DNA from 3 places in the Pseudarthrobacter scleromae genome. Region 3 is predicted to be linked to each of the others. Evidence: riboswitches for the same ligand, from Rfam matches in the RefSeq annotation. Region 3 holds a riboswitch; each other region holds the start of a gene.
The links. A riboswitch is a leader RNA that binds a small molecule or an ion and turns the genes downstream of it on or off. The one in region 3 is predicted to bind thiamine pyrophosphate.
Positions count from the first base shown of each region.

Region 1: another riboswitch for thiamine pyrophosphate. It lies ahead of IEX33_RS03395 (FAD-dependent oxidoreductase); the one in region 3 lies ahead of IEX33_RS13565 (ECF transporter S component).
Region 2: another riboswitch for thiamine pyrophosphate. It lies ahead of thiC (phosphomethylpyrimidine synthase ThiC); the one in region 3 lies ahead of IEX33_RS13565 (ECF transporter S component).

Region 1 is NZ_BMKV01000001.1:709,956-715,910, forward strand. It holds gene IEX33_RS03385 (RNB domain-containing ribonuclease) at 1-201, opposite strand, end outside; gene thiE (thiamine phosphate synthase) at 278-1,027, opposite strand; TPP riboswitch at 1,055-1,172, shown strand; gene IEX33_RS03395 (FAD-dependent oxidoreductase) at 1,168-2,523, shown strand; gene thiS (sulfur carrier protein ThiS) at 2,520-2,756, shown strand; gene IEX33_RS03405 (thiazole synthase) at 2,762-3,574, shown strand; gene IEX33_RS03410 (4a-hydroxytetrahydrobiopterin dehydratase) at 3,617-3,955, shown strand; gene IEX33_RS03415 (hypothetical protein) at 4,117-4,419, opposite strand; gene IEX33_RS03420 (DUF3107 domain-containing protein) at 4,457-4,681, opposite strand; gene IEX33_RS03425 (TetR/AcrR family transcriptional regulator) at 4,730-5,395, opposite strand; gene moeB (molybdopterin-synthase adenylyltransferase MoeB) at 5,479-5,955, shown strand, end outside.
Region 2 is NZ_BMKV01000001.1:1,027,859-1,033,813, forward strand. It holds gene IEX33_RS04775 (glucose-6-phosphate dehydrogenase) at 1-60, opposite strand, end outside; gene ffh (signal recognition particle protein) at 178-1,761, shown strand; gene IEX33_RS04785 (alpha/beta fold hydrolase) at 1,869-2,600, shown strand; gene thiC (phosphomethylpyrimidine synthase ThiC) at 2,677-4,500, opposite strand; TPP riboswitch at 4,495-4,602, opposite strand; gene IEX33_RS04795 (amidohydrolase family protein) at 4,680-5,762, shown strand; gene IEX33_RS04800 (VOC family protein) at 5,863-5,955, shown strand, end outside.
Region 3 is NZ_BMKV01000005.1:56,282-62,236, forward strand. It holds gene IEX33_RS13545 (iron-containing redox enzyme family protein) at 1-923, opposite strand, end outside; gene IEX33_RS13550 (DUF4383 domain-containing protein) at 990-1,505, opposite strand; gene IEX33_RS13555 (hypothetical protein) at 1,605-1,814, opposite strand; gene IEX33_RS13560 (heme-degrading domain-containing protein) at 1,944-2,486, opposite strand; TPP riboswitch at 2,560-2,699, shown strand; gene IEX33_RS13565 (ECF transporter S component) at 2,764-3,387, shown strand; gene IEX33_RS13570 (ABC transporter ATP-binding protein) at 3,387-4,940, shown strand; gene IEX33_RS13575 (energy-coupling factor transporter transmembrane component T family protein) at 4,937-5,737, shown strand; gene IEX33_RS13580 (glycoside hydrolase family 25 domain-containing protein) at 5,751-5,955, opposite strand, start outside.

The sequences.
Region 1 (5,955 bases), on a different contig from region 3:
CGCCGGATCGATGGTGATGAAGTCGATGCCCGTCAGGTCATGGGACGGCAGCTGCAGTGCCGACACCGCGGCCTCGGCGTCCTCCACGGCATCTTCCGGGTAGTCGCCCGGCAGCTCAAGCTCCGTCCGCAGGGCGCTGAGTGCAGCCTCGAGGGCGTTGGTGTGCTCGTGGACACTGGGGGCCAGCCGATGATGTGACACGAAAATCAGCGTAGCCCGAATTCCGCGAATAGTGCAGGGAACCGCCCGCGGGATGCGCCGCAGATCCGGCGCCGCGTCACGGGCGGGCGGCGTCCAGCGCGTCGAGCAGCGATGCGGCTGCGGCTGCCGGATCGTCGGCTTCCGTAATGGCCCGGACCACCACGATCCTGCTGGCCCCGGCTTCCACCACCTGTTCCACGTTGCCGTGGTCTATCCCGCCGATCGCGAACCAGGGCACGCCGCCGTCGGACTGTCCCTGCCCCTGCGCCGCTGAAGCGGCGGCCGCATACGTCACCAGGTCCAGGCCGACGGCGGCGCGGCCGGGTTTGGTGGGTGTTGCCCACAGCGGGCCCACGCAGAAGTAGTCGAGCGCCGCCGGGCCGGCGGCCGCGGCCAGGGCGGCATCCACCTGTTCAGGGCTGTGGCTGGACAGGCCGATGGCGGCGTTCCCGTTCAGCAGCGTCCGGGCTGCCTTGAGGGGAAGGTCTTTCTGCCCGATGTGGAACACCGGCGCTCCTGACAGCACGGCAATGTCGGCGCGGTCGTTGACTGCCCATAGCCTGCCGTGGCGGACCGCCGCCTCCTTTAGGATCGCTAAAAGTTCCAGCTCCTCGGCGGCTTCGATGGACTTGTCCCGGAGCTGGATGATGTCCACGCCGCCAGCGAATGCGGCATCCACGAACTGTTCGAAGTCGCCCCTGCTGCGGCGCGCGTCCGTGCAGAGGTAAAGGCGCGCACTGTGCAGCCCGGCGCTGCCCTCCGCGTTGATAAAGGCGTCTGTTCCGGACGGACGGGAAGCGGCGGCAGGGGGGTGGGACACATTCATGGGAGCCAGCCTAATTCCTTTACACTGGGCTCGTACTGCGGGAGCCGCGGCAGCTGTCACAAAGCGCCGGGCTGAGAGGGCGTCAGAGCCGACCGCTTGACCTGATCCGGTTAATACCGGCGTAGGGAAGGAGACTACCGATGCCTGACGTGCATGCCGTAAGCGGCCCCCCGTCTTCCGGCTCCACAATCACAACCGACGTTGCGGTGATCGGCGGAGGAGCCATCGGCCACGGCATCGCCTGGGAGGCGAGGCGGTCGGGCCGTTCGGTGGTGGTGATCGACGACGCCCCCGGCTCCGGAGCCAGCTGGGCGGCCGCAGGGATGCTTGCGCCGGTGAGCGAACTGCACTACCAGGAGGAGGACCTCCTGGAACTCATGCTCGAAGCCTCCGCCCGCTGGCCCGGTTTCGCTGCGGACCTCGCTGCGGCCGCGGACTCGAATCCCGGATATCTTACGACGCCGACCCTCGCCGTGGGTGCCGATGCCGCGGACAGGCGGGCGCTGCTGGACCTGCGTGCCGTCCAGCAGGCCAACGGCCTCACGGTTGAACCGCTCACCATCCGCGAGGCCCGGCGCCGCGAGCCCCTCTTGAGTCCGGGCATTGCCTGTGCGCTGGATACGCCGGGGGACCACCAGGTGGACCCCCGGCTGCTGGTGGCCTGCCTCCGCCGGGCCCTGGCGGGGGGTGCCCGCGCGACCGGAAGCGGCGTTGCCCGCGCCGCAGAGGGATTCGCCGTGCCGGACAAGGCAGCCGGCCTGCTCTGGCAGGACGGGGCCGTAGCCGGGGTAGCCCTGGAGGGCGGGGGTACCGTGCTGGCCGGGGAGACGGTGGTGGCCAACGGACTGCACGCCCCGGGACTCACCGGACTGCCAGTGAGCCTGCACCTGCCGCTGCGGCCGGTCCATGGGGACATCCTTCGACTTGCGGTACCGGCGCACCTCAGGCCCCTGGTGACCTCCACCATCCGCGGACTCGTGCGCGGTGTCCCCGTATATATCGTTCCGCGGCAGGACGGAACAGTGGTGATCGGGGCAACCCAGCGTGAGGACGCGTTGGGCAGGGGGGCGGGCTCCAGCGCCGGGGCGGTATCGGCAGGAGGCGTATACCAGCTTCTCCGCGATGCCCAGGTGCTGGTGCCCGCGGTCGCTGAGCTGGAGCTGCTCGAGTGCACGGCCCGCGCCCGGCCCGGCACACCGGACAACGCCCCGCTGCTCGGAAGGGTGCCGCTGCCCGGAGGACCTGAGGACCTGCAGACGGCGTCTGAAATGCCCGGCGCCCAAGGGTCACGCCACGTGCAAGGGCTCATCATTGCCACCGGATTCTTCCGGCACGGCATCCTGCTCACCCCAGCTGCGGCCGCAATCTGCCGCGAACTCATGGACGGCATCGAGGACCCCCGGTGGGCCCCGTTCAACCCCGGCCGGTTTCCCGCTGCTCCCTCCCACCTGGTTGAAGCGGCTGCAACCCCACCCAACACCCAGGAGACAGCATGAATATCACCCTGAACGGAAGCGGCCACACCGTGGCCAACGACGCTTCCATCACCGCGCTCGTCAGCGAGGTCACCGGCCGTCCACTGGCCGCGGACGGCCGGGCCACGGACGGGCGGAAGCTGGGTGTGGCCGTAGCCCGCAACGCCCAGGTGGTGCCCCGGAGCCTGTGGTCCGCCACGGCGCTCGCCGAGGGCGACGACGTCGAACTTGTCACGGCAGTACAGGGAGGCTGACCACCATGACCGGAACCACCATTACCAACAGCCAGCTCTCCGGTGTCCAGGACCCCCTGGTGATCGACGGCGTCCCACTGTCATCCCGGCTCATCATGGGCACCGGCGGCGCGCCCAGCCTGGACGGCCTGGGCGCCGCACTCCTGGCCTCCGGCACCTCACTGACCACCGTGGCCATGCGCCGCTATTCGCCGGATGAGGCGGGTTCGCTGTTCCAGCTGCTGGTGGACCACGGCATCCGGGTCCTGCCCAACACCGCGGGGTGTTTTACTGCGCGTGATGCTGTGCTGACCGCTGAACTCGCACGGGAGGCCCTGGAAACCGACTGGGTGAAGCTTGAGGTCATCGCCGACGAACACACCCTCCTGCCGGACGCCGTGGAGCTCGTGGACGCCACAGAGCAGCTGGTCAACAGGGGATTCAAGGTCTTCGCGTACACCAATGACGACCCCGTGCTGGCCCTGCGGCTGGAGAACCTCGGAGCCACCGCTGTGATGCCGCTTGGCTCGCCCATCGGCACCGGCCTGGGCATCCTCAATCCGCACAACATCGAGCTCATCGTGTCCCGGGCCTCGGTACCGGTGGTGCTTGACGCGGGCATCGGCACGGCCTCCGACGCAGCCCTCGCCATGGAACTGGGCTGCGACGCCGTGCTCCTGGCCACGGCGGTGACCCGGGCGCAGAACCCTGCCCTGATGGGGGAGGCCTTCAAGCACGCCGTCATCGCCGGTAGGCTGGCGAAAGCGGCTGGTCGCATACCCCGCCGTGAACATGCGCTGGCGTCGTCGGCAATGGAGGGCCGGGCCGAGTTCCTGTAGGCCCGCCTTCTGCCGGCCGGCGCCCTGATCCCAGGAGCAGCAGTGGCCGGCAAAGATGCACTTCCCCCGGAACGGATCGACGAAGCCCTGGCTGAACTGCCTGACTGGCGGGCCGGCAACGGCGGGCTGGTCACTGTCTTCAAGATGCCGACGGCGGCTGCCGCACTTGAGCTGATTGCCGCCGTCGGACGCCTGGCTGAGGAACAGAACCACCATCCGGACCTCGACTGGCGTTACAACCGCGTCTTTATCCGTTACACGTCCCACGACGCCGGGGGACAGGTGACCGGCCGGGACCTCGCCGCAGCCGCGGCAGCAAGTGAAGCAGGGGCAGCGGCGGGCGCCAAGGCAGAGCCCGCAAAGTACGTGCAGGGGCATTAGCTGGCTGCACAGCGTTGGTTGCCCCCAGCAGAACAGTCGGGTCGCTGAGCGTCCGCGCCACCAGCCCCTGTGTCCTTAACCGGCGGTGGCCGCCACCCCCAAGGGGATAGCGGCCACTGCCGGTGGGCTTGAAGTGCGCTGCACGAGGTGCCCGGCAAGCCTCAGGCCCGAAGGATTGCCGTGAGCCGTTCTGTATCCTGGCGCGCACGTGAACGGCCCAGGTAGATGGCGGCCGCCGTTGCGGACGCGGCTCCGAGCACGATCGGCAGGACCCAGGGGATCCAGGTGCGTCCCGGCAGGTATCCGAATCCGGCGGCCATCAGGATGATCCATGCCAGGGCTGCCACGGCCACGGAAACCCCGGCGGGCACGCCAGCCCCGTACTTGGCATGCCGCTTGTCGTTTGCCCAGACAATAAAGCCTGCGGCGGCGGCGGCCAGCACAACGATGGTCAGCGAAAGCATGGTCCTCCTTGGGCTACGGGTGGTTCGTCAGCAGGCCCTAGAACTGGCCGAAACCTACGCGCCGTGCCTCTTCGGCCCCGATCTCCACGTAGCCCAGGGCGTTTCCGGGAACAATGATCAGGCGTCCCTTGTCATCCTTCAGGCGGAGTTCGCTGCCCTTGGTGATGGCAGCCTCCACAATCTTGGCTACCGAATCCGCATCCTCGTTTGATTCCAGGACAATTTCGCGGCCGATATTCTGAACGCCGATCTTAATTTCCACAGGGGCCTCCCAGCCATTCACGTTCGTTGGTTATGTATTATTTGTAGTCTAGGACTCTTTGGGGAAGCGAGAGATTCCGCGCCAAGCTAAACGGTAGATGAGGTCGCTGGCAACATCGAGGTCCAGGTTGCCGTCCGTTTCAAGCCAGTAGCGAGCACTGACCTGCGCCATTCCAGCGAGTCCCCGGCCCAGGAGCTGCGCCTCCAGATGGGGGAGCTTGGTGTCCTCGGCAATGACGCGCGCGATGGCGTCGGCAAACGTCCTGTTGAAGGTTTCCAGCCGTGCGCTGACGTCCGGGTCATTGACCAAGTCCGACTCAAACACCAGCCGGTGCGCCTGGTCATCGTTGGCGATGAACTGGAAGTAGGCCCGCATGACGGCCTGGACACGCTCGTCATTGTCCGTGGTGGAGTTCAGGGCCCCCAGCATAAGGTCCGTCAGGGACGCCAGGTGGCTCTCCAGCAGGGCCAGGTACAGCTCCCTTTTTGAGGGAAAGTGCTGGTAGAGCACCGGCTTGCTGACGTGGGCCGTCTCCGCGATTTCATCCATGGCTGCACCGTGGTAACCGTTGGCCACAAAAACTTCCTGGGCTGCCATGAGGAGCTGCGCGCGCCGCTCGTCCCGGGGAAGCCTGGCTGACCGTTGGCCTGCAGGACGCGAGGGAGCTTGCGGTTCGGCGGCCGGCGGGCGGTTAGCCCGTGCTTCATGGACCACGGTTGTCCTTCTTTCGTTGCAGTTACCTCCACTTTACTGCGGGGTAATATGACCGGGCGGTATCCCGGGGCATACATTGAAGTATGGCTTCGACAATCAGCGCAAATGTTTCATCTGTGTCCCTGGATCCGCTGGTGGAACCGGCAGCCGACCTCACCGCCGCAGAGGTGGAACGCTACTCGAGGCATCTCATCATCCCCGAGATCGGCGCCCTCGGGCAGCGGCGGCTCAAGAACGCAAAGGTGCTGGTGATCGGCGCCGGGGGACTCGGATCCCCTGCCCTCCTGTACCTTGCGGCCGCCGGCGTGGGCACGCTGGGAATCATCGACGACGACGACGTTGACCTCAGCAACCTCCAGCGCCAGGTCATCCACGGGGTGGCGGACGTTGGCCGCCCCAAGATCGAGTCGGCACGCGATGCCATCGCCGCGCTGAACCCGCTGGTGGACGTCCGGCTGCACCATGTCCGCCTGGATGCCTCCAACGCCCTGGAGCTTTTCGCCGGCTACGACCTCATCCTCGACGGCGCGGACAATTTCGCCACCCGCTACCTGGTAAAT
Region 2 (5,955 bases), on a different contig from region 3:
CGTCAGGTCCCCCGAGGCGCCGAGGATGAGCAGGGTCTTAACAGTTGGTTGGCTCGTCATTTGGCCAGCATGCCACCTTGCGGGCCCGGCTTGGTACCCTAGATAGTCGAGTCCCGATCATCAACAGCCTTTGATCATCCACTGCCCTGATCATCCACTGAAAGAAGTGCACGTCGCGTGTTCAATTCACTCTCTGACCGGTTGACAGCAACCTTCAAGAACCTGCGCGGTAAAGGCAGGCTTACCGAAGCCGACGTCGATGCCACAGTCCGCGAGATCCGCCGCGCCCTTTTGGACGCCGATGTTGCCGTTCCAGTTGTCCGTGAGTTCACCGGCCGGGTACGGGAACGCGCCCTGGGCGCTGAGGTCTCCGGTGCACTGAACCCGAGCCAGCAGATCGTCAAGATCGTCAACGAGGAACTGGTGGAGATCCTCGGTGGTGAAACCCGCCGGATCCGCCTGGCCAAGAGCGGCCCCACCGTCATCATGCTGGCCGGCCTCCAGGGTGCCGGCAAGACCACCCTCGCCGGAAAGCTGTCCAAGTGGCTGAAGGCACAGGGCCACAGCCCGATGCTCGTGGCCTGTGACCTCCAGCGCCCCAACGCCGTGACGCAGTTGCAGATCGTGGGCCAGCGCGCCAAGGTGCCCGTCTTCGCACCGCACCCCGGCGCCACCTACACCGAGCTCGAACACCCTGCCGGGGACCCAGTTGAGGTTGCCCGCGCCGGTGTGGAGGAAGCACGCCAGAAACTCCACGACGTCGTCATCGTGGACACCGCCGGCCGGCTGGGCGTCGATGCCGACATGATGGAGCAGGCGCGCCAGATCCGCCGCGCCATCGTGCCCAACGAGGTCCTGTTCGTCATCGACTCGATGATCGGCCAGGACGCCGTGAACACGGCGCTCGCTTTCGACGAAGGCGTCAACTTCACCGGCATCGTGCTGTCCAAGCTCGACGGCGACGCCCGCGGCGGTGCCGCCCTTTCCGTCGCGTCAGTCACGGGCAAGCCGGTGATGTTTGCGTCCACCGGCGAGGGCCTGGACGACTTTGAGCTTTTCCACCCGGACCGGATGGCCTCGCGCATCCTGGACATGGGTGACGTCCTCACCCTGATCGAGCAGGCCGAGAAGTCCTGGGACAAGGACGAAGCCGCCCGGATGGCGAAGAAGTTCGCCGACCAGGAGGACTTCACCCTTGACGACTTCCTGGCCCAGATGCAGCAGATCCGCAACATGGGCTCCATGAAGAAAATGCTCATGATGATGCCGGGTGCCCAGAACATCCGCCAGCAGCTGGAGCAGTTCGACGAGCGCGAGATCGACCGCGTGGAGGCCATCGTCAGGTCCATGACGCCGCATGAGCGCGTGGCCCCCAAGATCATCAACGGCTCCCGCCGTGCCCGCATCGCCCGCGGTTCCGGCGTCCACGTTTCCGAGGTCAACGGCCTGCTGGAGCGCTTCGCGCAGGCCCAGAAGATGATGAAGAAGATGGCCCAGGGCGGGATGCCGGGCATGCCAGGGATGCCCGGGATGCCGGGGGCCGGCGGCGGTGCCCGGAAGAACGCCAAGAACGCGCCCAAGAAGAAGGCCAAATCCGGCAACCCGGCCAAAGCCGCGCAGGAGCGCAAGGACGCCGAGGCCCGCCGGGCGAACGCCGCCAAGGCGCTGCCCACCGGCGCAGCTTTTGGCCAGCAGGCGGGCGACTTCGATCCCTCCCAGCTGAACCTGCCCAAGGGCTTCGACAAGTTCCTCGGCAAGTAGCCATCCCCCTCTCCCAGCTAGGTAGCGCCAGGTGTCGTTTTGACCGTTCATAACGACACTTGGCGCTACTTGGTTGGGATACCGGTGCCGTGGAATAGGGTTGGGTCATGTTCAAGCAGAGGGTAGTGTTCGCGCACGGCGCGGGCAGCTTCGGCGCCGCAGCCTGGCCCCGCCAGCACGGGATAGCCCTGTCCTACGATGCCCTGTTCCTGCGCCGCCACGGCTTCGATCCCGTTGCCGAACCCACTGCGTCCTCGTTCGCGGAGGACACGCGCATCCTGCTGGAATCCCTTGGGGACGACGGCCGGGGCACCGCCGGCGGGCACGTCGTGGCGCATGCGCAAGGAGCCATCTCCGCCATGATGGCCGCCGTCGAACGTCCGGACCTTGTGTACTCGCTGACCCTGGTGGAGCCGGCCTGCCTGTCCCTGACCGCTGAACTGCCGGCCACGGCGGCGCACATCGGGCTGATGCAGCCCCTGTTCAACGCCCGGCATCAACTCAGTGACGAGGATTTCCAGCGCGAGTTCGTCCGCAGGGTCTATGCCACCGACCTGCAGCAGCCGGTGACTGCCGAGGAGAAGCGTTCTGCCAGGCGGCTGCGGCTGCAGGCGCCGTCCTGGGAAGCCCCGCTGCATATCGTTCCCGGCGTGCCCACGCTCGTCCTGACCGGCGGCTGGGAGCCGCTCTACGAGGAGATCGCCGGCTACCTCCGTGAGACCGGGGCGGTTCACCGCACGGCCGCCGGCGGCCACCGGCCCCACGACTCCCCGGAAGGGGACCGCATCATCCGTTCGTTCATCAGCGACTCAGGCCGCGTGGAGGCACGCGCCTCCTGATCCCGCCCGAACCTGCCCTCCACAGGAGCCCGTCCGGCCGGCCCCCAATGACCAGCCGGACGGAACCTGCAGGCTCCTACCGCCCCGGCGGAACGCTCAGCTCCGGCAGATAAACTTTCCCGCCGGCAGCCAGGAATTCTTCGCTCTTGCCCCGCATGCCGGCTGCCGCTTCAGCAAGGGCTGCCTGTGCCTCCGCGGATCCGTATTCGTCCCGGATGTCCTGGCTGATCCGCATGGAGCAAAACTTGGGCCCGCACATGGAGCAGAAGTGTGCCGTCTTGGCCGGTTCGGCCGGGAGGGTCTCGTCGTGGAAGGCCTCGGCCGTCTCCGGGTCCAGCGACAACGCAAACTGGTCACGCCAGCGGAACTCGAAGCGTGCCTTGGACAGTGCGTCATCACGTTCGTGGGCGCCCGGGTGGCCTTTGGCAAGGTCTGCCGCATGGGCAGCGATCTTGTACGTGATCACCCCTGTCTTGACGTCGTCCTTGTTGGGCAGCCCCAGGTGTTCCTTGGGCGTGACGTAGCACAGCATCGCCGTGCCGTAGCGGGCAATTTCCGTGGCTCCAATGGCGGAGGTGATGTGGTCATAGCCCGGGGCAACGTCGGTCACCAGCGGGCCCAGCGTGTAGAACGGTGCGCCCTTGCACAGCTCCTGCTGCCGTTCAACGTTCTCCCTGACCAGGTGGAACGGAACGTGTCCAGGACCCTCCACCATCACCTGGACGTCGTACTCCCAGGCACGCTGCGTGAGCTCGGCGAGGGTGTCCAGCTCGGCAAACTGCGCGGCGTCGTTGGCATCCGCCGTCGCGCCCGGCCGCAGGCCGTCGCCCAGGGAAAACGCGACGTCGTACCGCGCGAAGATCCCGCAGAGCTCGTCGAAGTGCGTGTAGAGGAAGTTCTCCCGGTGGTGCGCCAGGCACCACCCCGCCATGATTGATCCGCCGCGGGACACAATGCCGGTGACGCGGTTGGCGGTCAGGGGAACGTACCGGAGCAGCACGCCGGCGTGGATGGTCATGTAGTCCACGCCCTGTTCGCACTGTTCGATGACGGTGTCGCGGAAGATCTCCCAGGTCAGGGCGTTGGCCTCGCCGTTGACTTTCTCCAGGGCCTGGTAGATGGGGACGGTGCCGATCGGGACAGGCGAGTTGCGGATGATCCATTCCCGGGTGGTGTGGATGTCCTCGCCGGTGGAGAGATCCATGACGGTGTCGGCGCCCCACCGGGTTGCCCACTGCAGCTTGTCCACCTCTTCGGCGATTGAACTGGTCACTGCAGAGTTGCCGATGTTGGCGTTGATCTTCACCAGGAAGGCCTTGCCGATGATCATCGGCTCGGATTCGGGGTGGTTGATGTTGTTGGGAATGATGGCCCGTCCTGCGGCGAGTTCGCTCCGGACCAGTTCAACATCGCAGTTTTCCCGCAGCGCCACGAAGCGCATTTCCGGGGTTATGACGCCCTGCCGTGCGTAGTGCATCTGTGTCACGGTCCGTCCCTCGACGGCGCGGCGGGGCACGGGAGGCGCTCCCTTCCACTCCGCGCTGGCGGCGCCGCGGCGCACGGCCGAGCGGCCGTCGTCGAGCAGGTTCCTCTCCCTGCCGCTGTACGCTTCCGTGTCTGCCCGCGCCTCGATCCAATCCTTGCGGAAAGGAGGAAGACCCTGAACGGGGTCGCTCCCCGGACCGGCCGTCCGGTAAGTCCGGAACGGCTGGTTCGGAACGCCGTTGGGGGACGGCTCCAACGCGATTTCCGTCACGGGAACACGGATACCGGTCCCGGCGTCCTCGAGGTAGGCCAGGGAATGGGATTTCAGGGATTGCGTCACCGGGGGCGGGTTCCCGTCAGTGGTGGCACCCGGGGTGTTGCGGGCAGGGTTCAGCTGCTGATTTGGTGTATTCAAGGAATACTCACTTCCTTCGCCGGCATTACCCGGACAGGTTCGACGGTCGCAGGCTGCGTCAGCCCGATCTCAGCCCCTGCAGGGGCACCCGTGTGGTCAAGATGAAAGCTACCACAGCCTTTCTTTCGGAGCTTGTCACATTGCCGGTGCTAGCCTGACCGGGCAGGAAAGAGGTGCACATGGCAGAAATCATCGAGTTCACGGGGACGGTCCTGACCGGACCCGGGAGTGGACAGCGCGGACTGTGGTCTGTTGACGGGCGCCTGACGTTCCGCCGGCCGGCAAAGGCCCCGGACCGGATCCTGGCGGGATGGGTGCTGCCGGGCTTCGTGGATGCCCACTGCCACATCGGGCTCGGCGTGGGAGGGGCGGTGGATGCTCCGACCGCCGAAGAGCAGGCGCGGACGGACCTGATGGCCGGCACACTGTTGATCCGTGACGCAGGTTCCCCTGCTGACACGCGGTGGCTGCAGGACAGAAAAGACGTCCCGGTGCTGATCCGCGCCGGACGCCACGTTGCGCGCACGCGCCGGTACCTGCGGGGTTTCGCTGAGGAAGTCGAACCGGAGGGCCTGGTGGAAGCTGTCCGTAAACAGGCCAGGGAAGGCGACGGATGGGTCAAGCTCGTGGGGGACTGGATTGACCGCGACGCCGGCGACCTCGCGCCGTCGTTCCCTGCCGCCGTCGTCCGCGATGCCGTCTTGGCCGCCCATGACGAAGGCGCACGCGTTACCGCCCACTGCTTCGCGGAAGAGACGCTCGATGACGTGCTGGACGCCGGCATCGACTGCGTCGAGCACGCCACCGGCCTCCTGCCGAGGCACCTGCCCAGGTTCGTGGAGCAGAAGGTGCCCATTGTGCCCACCCTGGTCAACATCGCCACGTTCCCGGACATTGCTGCCCAGGCGGCGCCCAAGTTTCCGCGGTATGCGGCGCACATGCGTTCACTGTGGGAACGGCGGAAGGAACGGGTGCTTGAGGCGTTCGAGGCAGGCGTGCGGATCTACGCCGGGACCGACGCCGGCAGCGTGATCAGGCACGGCAGGATCGCCGACGAGATCCTGGCCCTCCATGCTGCGGGCCTGCCCATGGCGTCTGCCCTGGACGCCGCGTGCTGGAGTGCGCGGGAGTGGCTGGGCGCGGACGGCCTGGAAGAAGGGGCGCGGGCAGATGTTGTCGTGTGCCGGGAAGACCCGCGGAAGGTACCGGAGGCGGTCCATGGCCTGGCGCACGTTGTCCTGGGCGGTCGGGTCATCCGCTGAAAAGATATCCGGCCCGGGACTTGGAATAAATTGAAGCTTCAAGTAATTTTAAGAGTGTAAGGGCTGCCGACCGGAAGGCCCACAGCACCGGGAGTTATCAATGACTGCACAAGCCGCAAGCCAGGACCTTCTGCCTGCCGACCTCGCCATGGGCACCGTGATGCTCAAGGTGGGCGACATGGAGGTGATGACC
Region 3 (5,955 bases):
GGTTCGGCCTCAACCAGCCCGCCCGCAAGGTCCCGGCCGGCAATCTGCTCGTGGACGGCGTCGGCCTCCACGTGCTCGTCGAAGTAGTGGGTGACGTCCGTATCGAATCCATGCCGTCGGAAGCCCCTGCCGTACAGGCGGTTGGGCTGGGAGGACGTCATCTCATAGATGGCCAGATGCCCCGTGATGGCTCCCCGCAACCGGCGGTTCAGGCCGAACAGGGACATCAGGTTCACAGCAGCGAGGGAGACCGCGGGGACGGCGTCCACGTATGCCCCGTACCGGTCCTCCATTCCCAGGCCCCGCATGGTGCGGGCAAAAAGGGCGCTGTGCATCCGCTCGGGCCGTCCACCGCCGTACTCGTCCGCCTGGATTTCCACCAGTGCCGCTTTCGGCCTGCCGGAGAGCCGCGGGATGGCGAAGGTGTGCGGGTCGGCTTCCTTCAGCTGGTAGATGGACTTGTGGATCAGGAATTCCTTGAGCTGGCCCAGGCTGGCCTTCCGGGCCACATACCGGGAGAGGCTGGGGCCGGTGTCGCGTGCAGCCAGGCCGAACAGGATGTCTGCCACTGCGTCGCTGGTGACACCGGGTCCGGCGGGAAGGTCCAGGTCACCGGCGGCGGCCGCGGCAGCCTCCCGGAGCGCGGCTTCGAACGGTTTTTCCAGCAGCTGGCGCACCCGGATCAGTTCCGGGGCCCACTCCCATTCGTCACCCACGCCCTCAAGGCCCGAGTAGTGGAGCTCGTAGAGGCAGAAGAGCGTCAGCTGGAGGTCGTCGTCGCCAATGATGTCCAGGGTTTCGGGAAGATGGCCGGCCACCGTCCGGTGCAGGGCCTCAAGGGCGCCCCCGTCCGTGCGCGGCAGCTCCGCGAGGGTGCTGAATAATGCGGCGCTGACGGGACCCCGTGCTGCTGGGATTTTCATGGTGCTCCTTCAGGTCTGGCGTGTGCCGGTTCCGTGCCCCCTGCACTGGGGGCCGGAAGATGGTGGTCAGCGGCCGCTGGTGCCGGGCGCTGGAGACGAGGCGATGCTGGAGGTGCCGGCGTCGGAGCCGTCTCCCGCAGCGGCCGGGTCTGGTCCACGGGCGAGCATGATGGCCAGGGCAATCATGGCCAGGCCAAGAACCAGGTGGAGCCAGTTGTCGGCATCGTTTGCGGGGAGGAAGTTCGCCGGAGTGGTGTCACCGACCAGGAGGCCGTACAGCCAGAGGATTAGGTAGATGACGCCTCCGTAGATGAGGAAGTTCCGTGCCTGCGGGTGCGAGCGCGACATGAGGACGCCGGTAAGTCCAAAGAGCAGGTGCACGGCGTTGTGGAGGACGGACACCTGGAAGATCCCGAGCAGCAGCGCTCCTGATCCGTGCCCGGCCAGGTGGAGCGCGTCATAGTGTGAGGTGACGCCGGGAATGAATCCCAGGATGCCGGCCAGGCAGAACACGGCGCCCGTTGCGAGCGCAGCCTTCTGCAGGCCTGTTCGGGCGCCTACCCGGCGGATGCTGGCTGACATGTGCTGTACTCCTCAAACCCTGGAGACAACATAGTAAGCATGATTACTAAATAATTGCTAAGCAGGCTTTGTATTCTGCCGGTGTTTGTGCGCCGGCCACTAGCCTTCCGGGCCGGCCCATGAGTAGGGGTTTGTGTACGGACCTCCGCGGCGGCCGTGGTCGTAGCCTTGCTGCCAGGACTTCCCGACGGCGGACACCAGTTCCGCCAGCAGGGAATAGTAGGGGTGGTCCGGGCCGATGAAAATCATCTCGTCCCAGGCTTTGTCCAGCGCCGCCCGGACCTGGTTCTCGGTTGCTGGACCGGTCACGACGCCCTCCTGGATTGATCACCCGCCACTGCGCTCGAATGTACTCCCGGCCTTGCAGGGGTGTCCATGCCAGGAAAAACCTGTCATCCCTGGCCGGCAGGGCGCCGCGCGGTGCAGGCTTTCAGGGCGTCACTCCGCGCCAGCCGACCGGAGGATGTCGCGGAGTGCCTCGACCACCAGGTCATGGTCCTGCACCTGCGGCAATCCGGACACGGTGACGGTTGCTACGGCGCCCACCCCGGTGACGTACACGGGGAAAGAGCCGCCGTGCGCGGCGTAGAGGGCCTGGTCGAACCAGGCGTTGTCTTCAATACGTCCGCCGCCGCGCCGGGCGCGCAGCCCCACCAGCAGGGAAGGAACCTCGTACCGGGCGGCGGTCCGCTTCTTTGCCCGGATCCAGTGCCCGTTGTCCGGCGTTGCCCCCGGCAGGGCCACGTGGAAGAGGACCTGCTCGCCCTTGGTGATGTCGATGGCGATGGGGAGCCCGCGCTCCTTGCCCAGCTCCACCAGGAGCAGTCCCAAGTTCAGGGAGTCGTCCAGGGAGAAGCCGGGAAATTGGAGCTCCCGGATCTCCGCCTCGATCCGGGCGATCAAGGCTTCAAGGGATCCCTCCGGCTGGGCATCGCGGGAATCCGGATCGTACTCGGTCACATCTGGTGGATTCGCAGTCATGGCCCACAATCTACCCCTCCCTGCGGTAAACTGGACCACGCCCAACAGGGCGGATATTTCACCAAACAGAATCATTCAACGACAGGGGAGCGCCGCCGTCGGCATCACTGGCCATGCCAGGGACCGCAGGTGGGCGCTGAGAGTGCGGACAGCCGCAGACCCTCGAACCTGATCCGGTTAGTACCGGCGCAAGGGAGTCGAGTTCTCGAAGTGCGCGCAGCGGCAGCAGTGCCGGTAGCCGCGTCCACTTTCCCCTCCTGTTCCTCAGGAGGATCACATGGCAACAACAGCAGTCAAGAAGCCCGCCCGCAAGTCCTGGCGCGTCGTGGACATCGTGGTGGCGGCCCTTATTGCCGTTGCCGGCGGCGTCATTTTTTGGGCCTGGTCCCAGGGGGCGGCCGCAGTCTCGGGACCCATGAACGCCGTCTACCCGCCCCTGACCGGCCTGATCGCCGGCGGCTGGATGATCCCGGCCGTCCTGGGCATGCTCATCATCCGCAAGCCAGGCGCCGCGCTCTTCTGCGAGACGGTGGCCGCCACAGGTGAACTGTTCATGGGCTCCCAGTACGGGGCGTCCGTTCTGTTCTCAGGATTCGTCCAGGGCCTGGGTGCCGAGATCATCTTCGCCATCTTCGTGTACCGGAAGTTCAACCTGCCCGTGGCACTGCTTGCCGGCGCCGCCGCCGGCCTTTTCTGCGGCCTGAACGACTCCTTCGCGCCGTGGGGCTGGAACATCGCCTACGCCGCCGGCGACAAGCTGGCCTACATCATCTTCACCGCCATCTCCGGCGCCATCATCGCCGGAGCACTGTCCTGGATGGCCACCCGCGGCCTGGCCAGGACAGGGGTCCTGAGCTCCTTTGCATCACGCAAGGCGGCAACGGAGCCCGTCTTCTCCTGATGGGCGCCCCTTCGCGGCACGAGGCATCCGTCGCGGTGCGTCCGGCTGCCGTCACAGCCCGCGGCTGGGGCTGGCGCCATGCGGGGCGCGCCAAGCCGGCCGTCCGTGGCCTCGACCTGGAGATCCGCCCGGGGGAGCGCGTGCTCCTCCTGGGGCCATCCGGCGCGGGCAAGTCCACGCTCCTGCATGCCCTGGCAGGGGTACTGGGGGACATAGACGACGGCGGCGACGCCAGCGAGTCCGACGAGACGGGTTCGCTGCTGGTTGACGGTGCCGTGCCCCGCGAGCAGCGCGGCCGGGCCGGACTGATGCAGCAGGACCCGGAGACGCAGGTTGTCCTCTCCCGCGTTGGCGACGACGTCGCCTTCGGCGCCGAGAACCTCGCCGTGCCCCGCGAAGCCATCTGGGCCCGCATGCACGAGGCGCTGGACGACGTCGGACTTTCCCACCTGCCGCTGGACCACCCGACGTCGGCCCTGTCCGGCGGGCAAAAACAGCGCTTGGCGCTGGCAGGAATCCTCGCCATGCGGCCTGGCCTGATTCTGCTCGACGAGCCCACGGCGAACCTGGACCCTGCCGGTGTGCTGGAAGTCCGCGACGCCGTGGGCCGCTGCCTGGACAAAACCGGTGCCACGCTGGTTGTGGTGGAGCACCGGGTGTCCGTGTGGAAGGACCTGGTGGACCGAATCGTGGTGCTGCAGCCGGGCAGCGCCACTGATGATGCCGTGCTGCTTGACGGTCCTCCGGACCGGGTGCTCGCGGACGCGCGGACCATGCTGGCGGCGGCCGGTGTGTGGGTGCCCGGGTATGTTCCTGAGACGCGTGCAAGGTCGGGCAACCCGGCTGCCGGCTCCGGCGGCCTCCTGCTGGCGGCCGAACACCTTGCGGTTTCCCGGGAACGTCCGCGCCGCAGCGGCTTTCGGAAGGTGCCCCCAGCGCCCGTCCAGCACGATATTTCCGCGCAGGTCCGGGCAGGGCAGGCGCTGGCCATCACAGGCGCCAACGGCGCGGGCAAGTCAACGTTTGCGCTGACCCTTGCGGGACTCCTGGAGCCCGTGGCTGGAAAGGTGTCCGCCACCCTGGACCTCAGCCGTGGCGCCGGGATAGACCCTTATAAGTGGAAAGCCGAGCAGCTCATCGAGCGGATTGGCACCGTGTTCCAGGAGCCAGAGCACCAGTTCGTCACCGGGAAGGTGCTGGACGAACTCCTGTTCGGTCCGCGGCACCTGGGGCACGGTGAGGAGCGCGTGGACGAGCTGCTGGAGCGGTTGCGGCTGACCCACCTCGTGGACGCGAACCCCTATACGCTGTCCGGCGGCGAGAAGCGGCGCCTCTCCGTGGCCACGGTCCTGGCGGCACATCCCCGCGTGCTCGTGCTGGACGAGCCGACGTTCGGCCAGGACGCCAACACCTGGGCGGAGCTGGCCTCGTTCCTGTCCGAGCTCCTGGATGGCGGCACCGCCGTGGTGTCCGTGACGCACGACGCCGAGTTCACCGCCGCGCTGGGTGGAACCGAGCTGCGGATGGCTGCCGGGGAACCGGTGGCGCCATGAGGCAGGAACTGAACCTGCGGGGCAACCAGGCCCTGCTGACCCGCGCCAATCCCCTGAGCAAGTTCGCCGCCGTCTTCCTCATCACGGCAGTGCTGGCGCTTTCGATCGACTGGGTTTCCGCGTCGGTGGCGCTGGCCTTCGAATTCCTGCTGTTCCCGCTCGCAGGCCTGACGCTGACGCTGCTGTGGCAACGCGGCTGGCCGCTGATCCTCGCAGCGGCCGTGGGGGGCTGGAGTACCTCAATCCTGGCTCCGGACAGCGGAAGGACGCTGATCGACGTCGGCATCTGGACCATGAGCGAAGGCTCGCTGGAACTGGGGATCGGCTTCATGCTGCGCGGGCTGGCCATCGCCCTTCCGGCGGTGCTGCTCATGAGCTGCACCGACCCCACGGACCTGGCCGATGCCCTGGCACAGAAGGCCCGCCTGCCGCACCGCTTTGTGCTGGGGACCCTTGCCGCCATGAGGCTGGTGGGCCTGATGGCGGAAGAGTGGCAGACCATCGGCATGGCGCGCAGGGCCCGGGGCGTGGGTTCGCGCGGCAACGCCGTGCAGCGGTTGAAAGCGACGCTGGGGCAGAGCTTCGGGCTCCTGGTGCAGGCAATCCGCCGGGCGTCACGGCTGGCAGTGACCATGGAAGCGCGCGGTTTCGGCGGCGGACGCCGGACGTGGGCGCGCGAATCCACCTTCAGCGCGCTGGATGCCTGGGTGCTTGCCGGGGGCGTCGTGATGGCGGGAACAGCGGTGGTTGCAGCAGTGTCCTTGGGGACATGGAACATGGTGTGGCTGGGAAGCTGATACCTGGGCCGGCCTAGGGGCAGGCATAGTTGTAGTCGAAACCCTTGGACACGAACTGGGCCAGCACCACCCTGCCGCCGCCCGTCAGCGGCTCCTGTGAACAGGAGCTCGCCGCCCCGGAGGCGTTGAGGGACCCGGCCAGCCAGCTGGGAAGCGAATAAAGGTTGCTCGAGCTGCTGACTCTTCCGACAATCCGGTCCCACTGCTGGCCGGTAGAG